DNA from 3 places in the Rhizobium sp. P44RR-XXIV genome. Region 2 is predicted to be linked to each of the others. Evidence: predicted binding sites of a transcription regulator. Region 2 holds the regulator's gene; each other region holds the start of a gene.
The links. Region 2 encodes LexA, which represses DNA repair genes until DNA is damaged. Its sites were predicted from a motif close to TGTTCNNNNTGTGTTCNG; they were not measured.
Positions count from the first base shown of each region.

Region 1: the regulator LexA is predicted to act here: its motif matches at 1,763-1,780, upstream of dinB (DNA polymerase IV).
Region 3: the regulator LexA is predicted to act here: its motif matches at 991-1,008, upstream of BSK43_RS07860 (2'-5' RNA ligase family protein).

Region 1 covers NZ_MPVZ02000020.1:27,267-30,522, forward strand. The annotation lists partial or broken gene BSK43_RS00685 (DNA polymerase Y family protein) at 1-1,037, opposite strand, end outside; gene BSK43_RS00690 (ImuA family protein) at 958-1,716, opposite strand; gene dinB (DNA polymerase IV) at 1,977-3,068, shown strand; gene BSK43_RS00700 (SOS response-associated peptidase) at 3,065-3,256, opposite strand, start outside.
Region 2 covers NZ_MPVZ02000028.1:965,840-969,095, forward strand. The annotation lists gene BSK43_RS21830 (VOC family protein) at 1-633, opposite strand, end outside; gene lexA (transcriptional repressor LexA) at 1,029-1,751, shown strand; gene BSK43_RS21840 (ComEC/Rec2 family competence protein) at 1,732-3,256, opposite strand, start outside.
Region 3 covers NZ_MPVZ02000025.1:502,426-505,681, forward strand. The annotation lists gene BSK43_RS07855 (methylated-DNA--[protein]-cysteine S-methyltransferase) at 1-561, opposite strand, end outside; gene BSK43_RS35045 (hypothetical protein) at 723-860, opposite strand; gene BSK43_RS07860 (2'-5' RNA ligase family protein) at 1,152-1,700, shown strand; partial or broken gene BSK43_RS07865 (SulP family inorganic anion transporter) at 1,710-3,256, opposite strand, start outside.

The DNA of each region.
Region 1 (3,256 bases), on a different contig from region 2:
CCGACTGTGCTTCGATCAGCGGTTCGGCGATGATCGCGGCCAGGCTGAGCTTCTCGATGCCGAAACCGGGCTCGATCCTTTCGATGCGATCGCGGAACAGTTTTGTCAGCCAGGCAATGTCGCGGACGGGTTTGGCCGTGCCAGCCCGAAGCGCCTGCATCGTGTTATCGACGCGGTGGATGATGAGGTCGGCACGGCGGACGCCCAGGCCACGCTTTTCGAGCTCCTGACAGAGCTGGCGCACGAGGCGGGTGACGTATTTCTCGATCGTCTCCGGTGCTCCGATCGGTTCGGCGAAGGATTTTTGGACCTCGACAAGTTCCGCCGGGCGGATCGGATCAATGGGTTCGGCGACACGTCCGAACATCTGGTCGAGACGCCGTCCGAGCTCGGGGCCGAAGCGCAGGGTCAGCGGCGCCCGTGGGGTGCCGGCGAGATCGCCGACGGTGGCGAAGCCGAGGGTCCGAGAGCTTGCTACGGTCTCGGGCGACAGCCGCAGCGACGAGAGGCAACCGGTTCACGGCCTTGTCGGTCTCGCCGCGCGCGACGATGACCGTCTCCCGGCTGCTGGTCCGGGCGAGCGCATGCGCGGCACCCCATGTGTCGGCGATCGCCGCACGGGCGGCGAGACCTCGACCGCGCAAGCGATTGACGAGACCCGACAGCATCAGTTCCTCGCCGCCCTGAAGATGGTCGGCACCTTCCGTGTCCATGACGATGCCATCGGGAGAATCCATGGCAACGACGGGCGAATATTGCGACAAGGCCCAGAGCGTGAGCCGCTCCAGCGCTTGAAGGTCCGCCGCCGGATCCGCATCGATCATGATCAGGCGCTGCACCAGCGCCTGCGCCTTCGCCGCCGCCATGCCGACGCGAAGGCCGAGTTTTGTCGCCGCCTGATCGGCCGCCGCAATCCAACGCTTCGAACCGCTCCTGGCGATCACCACCAGGGGCGTTTCAACGCAAAGCGCGGGATCGGCCCGCCTGATCCGGTCGGTCGGCAGCGTCGGAAGAAAGACAGATACGACCCTGGCCATCACATGCTCCGATGATGAATTCACCTCCCTCGCCGGCCCTGACCCGCATCAGCTCTGCCAGCCATCGCGCCCGCCCGATCCCGGGAACGGCAAGCGGTTCGGATGGCAGCACCGAGATGCGCCAACGGGTCGCCGCAGCCGTCGGCATGCCAAAGTCGGAGGCCTCGGTCGGCCGCCTCCATCGGCGGACGACCAAACCCAATGTCCCTGACTTCTCCGCTGCAAGCTGCAGGCGGCGCGATGCCGTCATCGGGAGGCGCACTAGCTCGGCGACGACAGCGCCGAGGCCGCCGTAGCGCAAAGCCTCTTCGAAGCTTGCGAGCACCGTCTCTTCCCTGTCGCCCTCGACGAAGATGACACGGTCGGGGTGAAGGCCGATCTGGGCGAACGCCGGGAAGAAGAGGTCAAAGCGCGTCAGGCACCAGACCACCTTGCCAGTGGTGCGAGCGGCGATGCCGCCGACGAAGAGTGCAGCGGCCGCCCCGTCGATCGCCCCGTTTCCGCCGCCAGCCACCTCATGCAGCGCGCCATAAGCTAATCCACCTCCCGGTAGCTGCGCATCGATCTCGCCCACTCCGAACGGCAAAACGCTTCGATGGCACAGACCGGAGCCTTCCAAGTTAGCGATCTTCTCGCGCAACTCGTTGAGAACTGCTTTTGAGGCGACTGCTGAAGTCATGATCTCCTTCTGAAGGCAACCCGTTTTGACTTGAGAAACAGGATTATGTTCTTTATTTGTTCTCAAAGTGAAAACGAGTCAATGTGCGCTCGGCCCGCGAAAGTTGAGCGGCCAGGCGAATCCGGTGATTCCGCGAACGGATTCAAATCGATGGCAGAAAAGGGAATTTTCCCACAGGATTGCTCGCTGGCGCCGTAGGGCGACAAATGCGGCGCGCACGTCCCATGTCTGGGTCATGAACCGCATGGCAGAGTCAGATCATGATGAACGATGAAGGCAGCGATCGACCGCGCAAGATCGTCCATGTCGACATGGATGCCTTCTACGCGTCGGTCGAGCAGCGCGACAATCCCGAACTGCGAGGATTGCCGGTTGCCGTCGGTAGTCCTGCCGCCCGCGGTGTGGTGGCGGCCGCCAGCTACGAAGCGCGAAAATTCGGCGTTCATTCGGCCATGCCGTCCGTGACCGCCCAGCGGAAATGCCCGGATCTGGTCTTCGTCAGGCCCCGATTCGACGTCTACAAGGCCGTCTCGCTGCAGATCCGCGCGATTTTCGCCGAGTATACGCCGCTGATCGAGCCACTCTCGCTCGACGAAGCCTATCTCGATGTCACGCACAATCTCAAACGTATGGAAATCGCTACGGAGATCGCCGCGGAAATCCGCGCGAGGATCAAGGCGGCGACGGGGCTCAACGCGTCGGCGGGAATCTCCTACAACAAGTTCCTGGCCAAGATGGCCAGTGACCTCAACAAGCCGAACGGCCAGGCCGTCATCACCCCGAAGAACGGCCCCGCCTTCGTCGAAAAGCTTCACGTCAAGAAATTCCACGGTGTCGGGCCGGCGACCACTGAGAAGATCCATCGGCTTGGGATCGAGACCGGCGCTGATCTCAAGGAGCAGACGCTCGATTTTCTGACGCAACATTTCGGGAAGTCGGGACCGTATTTCTACGGGATCGCCCGCGGCATCGACAATCGCCAGGTCAAGCCGGACCGGGTGCGGAAATCGGTCGGCGCTGAAGACACGTTCGCTGAGGACATCCATTCCTTCGAACCGGCGCGCGAGGGACTGCAGCCGCTGATCGAAAAGGTTTGGAGCTACTGCGAGGCCAATGAAATTGGCGCCAAGACCGTGACCCTCAAGGTCAAATATGCCGACTTCAGCCAGATCACCCGCAGCAAGACAGTTCCATCAGCACTACCGGCAATCGGCGATCTCGAGGACGTGGTGGGCCTGCTTCTCGCGCCCCTCTTCCCGACGCGAAAAGGGATACGTCTGCTTGGCGTGTCGCTGTCTTCGCTGGAACGGCGAGTACCTGTCGCGGAACCGCAGCTGCGGCTGGCGCTTTAGACGGCGAGCATTGTCTGAACAGGAGGGGTTGAATGGCGCCTGACCCGAAATGTCCCCGCCGGCGGGGGCCGCAGGATTTCGTCCTCAGGCACAAGTGCGTCGAGCCAAGCCATCCGCTGATCGCGGGAGAGGACCGCCATCTGCCGGTCGTGGAGCGGCGCGATATCCGCGTTTGCCTCAATCGTCAG
Region 2 (3,256 bases):
TCCGAAGGAATGCTCGGATATCCTGGGGTCACCTATGATCTCCTCGAAAAACGAGCGGTACGCGGCGGGTTTGGTCGTCGATATCGCCACCCGCGCAATGCCGGTGACAGCATTTTCATGGCGCTCCAGCACGCTGCGATCGGCGGGCAACGGATTGATGCGCTGGCAGCAGAAGGCCAGGAAATCGGGCGCACGCAGATCGGCGGCAAAGGCAAGACGAAAGCCCGCCTGGGTTTCCGTGCCATCCGGCATCCTCATCGGCCGCGAAAAATCCAGCATCCGTCCGGCGGAGATCATGCCGGCCTTGAAACGTTCGTCATCAGCGACAGCGTCATCCGTGCCGAAAACCACGCCGGAGAACCCGTCTTCACCTATCCGAAACCGATAGGCCTGATCACGAGCGACGAAGACATTGCCGTCCTCGATGCTCTTTTCACACTGCTCCAGAGATGTGACCCCGAGGGGCTCCAGATAGGTCTTGTCGGCAAAGAAGACGCATGCGTTCTCGGTGCCAAAGGGATGGCGCGCATCCGGAGCCACCGTAAAGCCAAGCCTGCCAAGGCGTTCACGCGCCGATGCGATATTGACCGTCGGCAGCACAAGATGATCCAGCGGATGCGGCAACGAAGTCATGGCGTCTCCGATTTTCTGCTGCGGCAGGTTTGCGCCGATCCACGGTCCAATTCAAGGCCGAAGCAGCATAGCGATGATACTGGACAATGACTGATTCTCGACAGCAGCCGAACCTTCTCGGTACAAGCTAGATTTCAGCCATGCTTCAGATAGGTGACTTAAACTTAAAACCACTCCGTCTGCGCATCCAGCGGCGTTTTCCCATATTTATCGTTATGTTAGCACCGATATAACCACTCGCCGTCGCGCCACGATCCATTCGATAATTTTAAATATCTAACTGACAGGGCAAGGCTTTACCGAAATTTAAGTACTTGCGGAACACATATGGAACATATAGTGTCCGTTCTGGATTTGTTTCACGACGTTTCTCTTGATTCTGGGGTTCCAAGACGATGTTGACGCGCAAGCAGCAGGAACTGCTTCTCTTCATTCACGAACGGATGAAGGAGTCCGGCGTTCCACCATCTTTCGATGAAATGAAGGACGCATTGGATCTTGCATCCAAGTCCGGCATTCACCGTTTGATCACGGCTTTGGAAGAGCGAGGCTTCATCCGTCGCCTGCCGAATCGGGCGAGAGCGCTCGAAGTCATCAAGCTGCCGGATGCCTACAATCCCAGCCTGCAGCCGCGCCGCGGCTTTTCACCGAGCGTCATCGAAGGCAGTCTTGGCAAGCCACAGCCGGTCGCGCCGCCTGCTCCCCCAAAGGTGGCCAATGACGACCAGAACAGTTCGGTGTCGGTGCCCGTCATGGGCCGCATCGCAGCCGGCGTTCCGATTTCGGCCATTCAGAACAATACCCATGAAATAACCGTTCCCGCCGATATGCTCGGCTCGGGCGAACATTATGCCTTGGAAGTGCGGGGCGATTCGATGATCGATGCCGGCATTTTTGACGGCGATACCGTCATCATCCGCAATTCAACGACTGCCAATCCCGGTGACATTGTTGTCGCCCTTGTGGATGACGAAGAAGCAACGTTGAAGCGGTTTCGCCGCAAGGGCGCTTCCATCGCTCTAGAAGCCGCCAATCCGGCATATGAAACACGCATATTCGGGCCGGATCGCGTCAAGGTCCAGGGCAAGCTTGTCGGCCTCATTCGCCGCTATCATTGACTGGTGACGCAGAACGGATTGGCACACCATAGGTTCCGGTGCGCCAATCATAGGTTCGGTGCCGCATCCATGGGCGCTGCGGATTGTCGAACGCTGTGGAGATGATAGGCGTGTCCGAGTCGAAATTCATTTCGACCGAGCCGGTTCGCCTCAATGTAGCGCCGGTGAAAAGCATTGCTCCGGAGCGGCAGCGATCGAGGCGCAGTTTTATCGGCGTGATGACGATATTTGCGGTATCGCAAGCAGGCGGTAGATAGGCTGCGTCCTCGATGGTGACAAGCATCGCGCCGTTTTCAAGCATTGCGACACACCATGCACCCTTCTGGCATGCAAAGCTTCCCTGCATCGTCTGATCGAGCGCTTCCTCCATTGCCTTGCGCACTGCGTTTTGTTCCTCCGTGCTTAACCGCCGGCGGCGATCTGCTTTGCTGACATGAGGGAGCCGGCTGTCGGTCGGAAGAACGGTTGGCGGTTGGTGTTCTGCTGCCACCAGCGCCTTCTGCCATTGCTCGAAGATAAAAGCCTGCGGTCTTTCGCGGTTCGTTGCCAAGATGTCGTCCTGTCGCAACGCGACCAGAGCGCCATCTTCGGAAATCATCAGATCCGGCTTCGGCACGCCGGAATTGAATGTTGCTGCACCGATCGCTGAGAGCAACAACAGCAGCCCGACATGGCGCAGGCGGGTCCGCAGCATGGTCATGATAAGGAAGCCGGCTATGAAAGTTGGCATGAGCCAGCCCGCTTGACGGCCAAAGGTGATATCGCCTCCCCAGCCCGCCACGGTCTTCGCGATCAGGATGACCAGTTCCAGTCCCTCACCGGTGACTTTCCAGAATGGCGCATCAAGGCCAAGCGGCATCAGCAACATGGCCATCATGCCGAACGGCATGACAATGAACGAGACGATCGGCATGGCGGCGAGATTTGCAGCAAGCCCGTATGTCGCCAGTCGGTGAAAATGCTCGATCGAGAAAATCGCCGTCGAAGCACCGCCGACGAAGGATGTTGACAACACGCCGCCGAAAAAACGAGAGACGAAGAGCAGCGGGCTGAGGAACCTGGAGCGCGAAAATATGCTTTCGCGATGCTGCCGCCGCTTCCAGAGCGTGTAGCCCGACACCAGCGCCAGCGTCGCGGCATAGGACATCTGGAAGCTCGGCCCCAGCACTTGCGATGGAGACAGAATGAGGATCACGATTGCCGAAAGCGCTACATTTCGCAGGCTGATCGATGGCCGGTCGAAGAGCACGGCAACCAGCATGATCGCCATCATGATGAAGGCGCGCTCTGCAGACACGCCGAAACCGGAAATGAGGTAATAGGCTGTCACGGTGAGCAGCGCACCGAACGCAGCCACTTTCTTGGTTGGCCAAGCCTGCGCGACACCTGGAAACAGGCTGAAGAGATAACGCAGGCCGATATAGAAGATGCCCGCCGATAGCGCCATGTTCAAGCCTGAAATGGCGATGATATGCGTCAGGCCTGCGGTTCGCAGCGCCTCGGTC
Region 3 (3,256 bases), on a different contig from region 2:
GAATCCCAGCGACTGCTGCACCGGCTTTGGCGGCGCCAATTGAACGCCCTCCAGCTCCAGCATATGGGCCTTGGCGTTGGAGCCGCCGGGCGCTGAAAAGCCGCCGATCTTGCCGCCTGCCGCCAGAACGCGATGACAGGGGATGATTAGTGCGACCGGGTTCTTTGCCATGGCCTGGCCGACATCGCGGGCGGCCTCCGGCCCGGCGCCAAGCTGCTTGGCGAGCGTGCCATAGGTCGTGGTGTGGCCCCAGCCGATCTGCCGCGCGGCATCATAGATCTGCTTGAAGAATTCATCCTGTTCGCCAAGATCGAGCCTGACGCGGGAAAAATCGATTTCTTCGCCCACAAAATACCGCTTCACCTTGGCAACGACCTCGGCAACCTCAGGCATCGGCGTGCCGGGATGCGCATTCGGTACGCGGCGCAGAAGCAGCCGCTCGGTTGCGCCGGCATCCTTCGTCGGCAGCTGGAAGCGTATGACACCGAGATCGCTCCAGGCGATACCGCAAAAACCGCCCGCGGTTTCGAAGATCAGATAGTCTTGCCTTGTCTCGTTCATGACCGAAGCTCCGTGTTTCCACTTGCCATGAAAATCGTACCGCAGGGCGGGGAATTCAACCCGATTCTTGCGCCGGAGCGGAATTACCACTGCTTTAGCTATTGAGTGAGACGCCGCCGCTGGCAGGGCGGCGCCCCAAATCCAGTTCGCAGTTCAGTGGATCAATATCCACCGCCGGTCGGAGGCGAATTCAGCGTCATGCCACCACCGGACCCATGCTGATCCGACGTGGAGCAAGCTGAAACGCCGAGGCCGATGAGAGCGAGCAAGGCAATCGAGAAGATGGCTTTCGTCAACATGTGAGACCCTTCCTTTGAAAAAGGCGAAAACACCCCTGGCAGACGGCGAACAGGTCAGGCGGGCGTTTTATTCGATCGCATTTTTCAATCGAGAAATGCTGTGGCGAAGAATGTGCTGCAGCTCGGCAAATGTTCTCTATTTGTTCTTGATGTCGAATGCCGTCAGCGCTAGAGTATGGACGATCCCAAATTGATGAGAGGCAAAGCTAACTGGCTTTGAATAGCGCTATGCATACTAGTGGCCAATTCTCGTTCGATCTTGGCGAACCGCCAGGAGTACGGAGAACTAAAATGGTGCCGAGGCGTGGGCAGGCCCTCTATTTTGCGGCGCTTCCGGACCCTGAAATCGCTAACTTAACGGCTAGATTGACGTGGGACCAAAGTCGACGAAACGGATTGTCGCGTGAGCCGAGACAGCACGATCTTTATCACGCGACCATCTATCCGATCGACATCGCTTCACGCTCTCGCGAAGAGGCCATTTTCGCCGCGATGCAGGCAGCATCTACGATCCACTTGCCATCATTTGAGCTGATATTCGATCGCGTCGCCACCTTCGGCAACGGCAACAACCGCCAATACGTGCTTTGGTGCAGGCAGGGAAATATTGGCCTAAAAATATTACGCCAGGAACTGGCAACTGCTATGCAAAGCTTGGGCTTCGACAGTGACGTCCCCGACAACTTTGCGCCACACATGACACTGTTTTATTGTCGGCGTGCCCTGCCAGAAGTGATGCTGGAAAAGCCGATAGTGTGGACCGTTAAGACGTTTACGCTGGTGAACAGCTTCCAGGGAGAGGGCGAACACGGCCATGTGTGGCATTGGTCACTATTCTAGGTCTGGCGTCTAGGCTTTTGGAGAGATTTCGGCGTTTCCTGTGGATGCCATAACCACCGCCACAGCATCATCGACACTGAAGCTGCAGCGGCTGTCGAGATCGGTGACGCCAGCCACGGCCATGAGATCGCGAACGCGATCATGGACGCGGGCGAATTGCACGCGGATGCCGGCGCGTTGCATGGCGCCGTCAAACTCCATCAAGGCGTCCATCGCCGTGCTGTCGATATCGGAACTTTCTTCGAGGCTGAGAATAGCGGCCCGCAGCCCCGCCTCACCGCGGCTGCCCGACAATATCTCGCTGAAGATCGTGTCGGCATTGCCGAAGAACAGCGTTTCGCCGGGCCGCCAGATGGCGATGCCCGGTATTTCGGATGCATCACCATGTCTGACGACATCGACGAAGTTGTGACTGCTGCCGAGGCGGCCGAGACGGGCGACATAGGGCGAGGCCAATCGATGCATCATGGCAGCGAGCGATAGCGCGATCGCCAGCAGCATGCCGTTCAGCACGCCGAAAGCCAACACCCCTGCCGCAGCACCGAGCGCGACGTAAAAATCGCGGTGCAGCCGCCGCAAATGCAGGATCGGGCTGGATCGAGCGCATGCGTCAAGGCAGCAATGACGACTGCGGCCAGCACCGGCTCGGGCAGCAGCGCCACCAGCGGACTTGCGCAGGCAATCAGGATCGCAAGGCCGATGGCGGCAAAGACGGTGGTCGCCCGCGTCTTGGCACCTGCCGCCTCGCTGGCGAAGCCTGCCGAAAAGCCGGCGCCGACAGGCATGCCCTGAACAAGGGCGCTGGCGATATTGGCGGCACCGAGCGCGCCGAGCTCGCGGTTGACTTCCAGCGTCTCGCCATAGCGCAACGCCAGTGCCCGCATGGTACCCCAGGATTCGGCAAAGAGAATAAGCACGAGAGGCACGGTAAACTGCACCAGCCGCGAATAGGCGGCCCAGCCGGCATCCGGCAGCGACGGCCATTGCGGCAGGATCTCGATCGATCCCACCAGCTTGACGCCATGTGCCTCGAGGCCGAAAAGGTAGGAGGCGAGAATGCCGGCAACGAGCACGAGGAAGGCAGCGGGAACGCCCGGCAGCCTCTTGAGCAGCAGCAATGCCACAAGCGCGACGACGCCGACCGCAACGCTGATCGGGTTCCACTGCAGAACCGCACCGAACAGCGATGCCGCATAGGTGAGGATATTCGAGCCCTGCGCGGGCACGCCTACCAAGATAGGTAGCTGATGCAGGATGATGGTGATCGCCAGACCCAGCGCAAAGCCCCGCAGCACCGGCCGCGAGATGAAGCCGGTGATGCCGCCAAGGCGCAGCACGGCGGCAACCACAAACAAAACGCCGGCGAGCGCAACGGCGACGGTGGCCAGTCCGGCCTTGACCGTGGCGTCACCTGGCACGACCGCCAGCGTTGCGGCAAGAATCGCGGCGGACGAGGATGTCGGCGAGACGATGGCGAAGCGGCTGCGGCCGAATATGGCGTAGATCAAGCATCCGGCAATGCCCGCAAGGATGGCGCGGTGCGGCGGCAAGCCGGC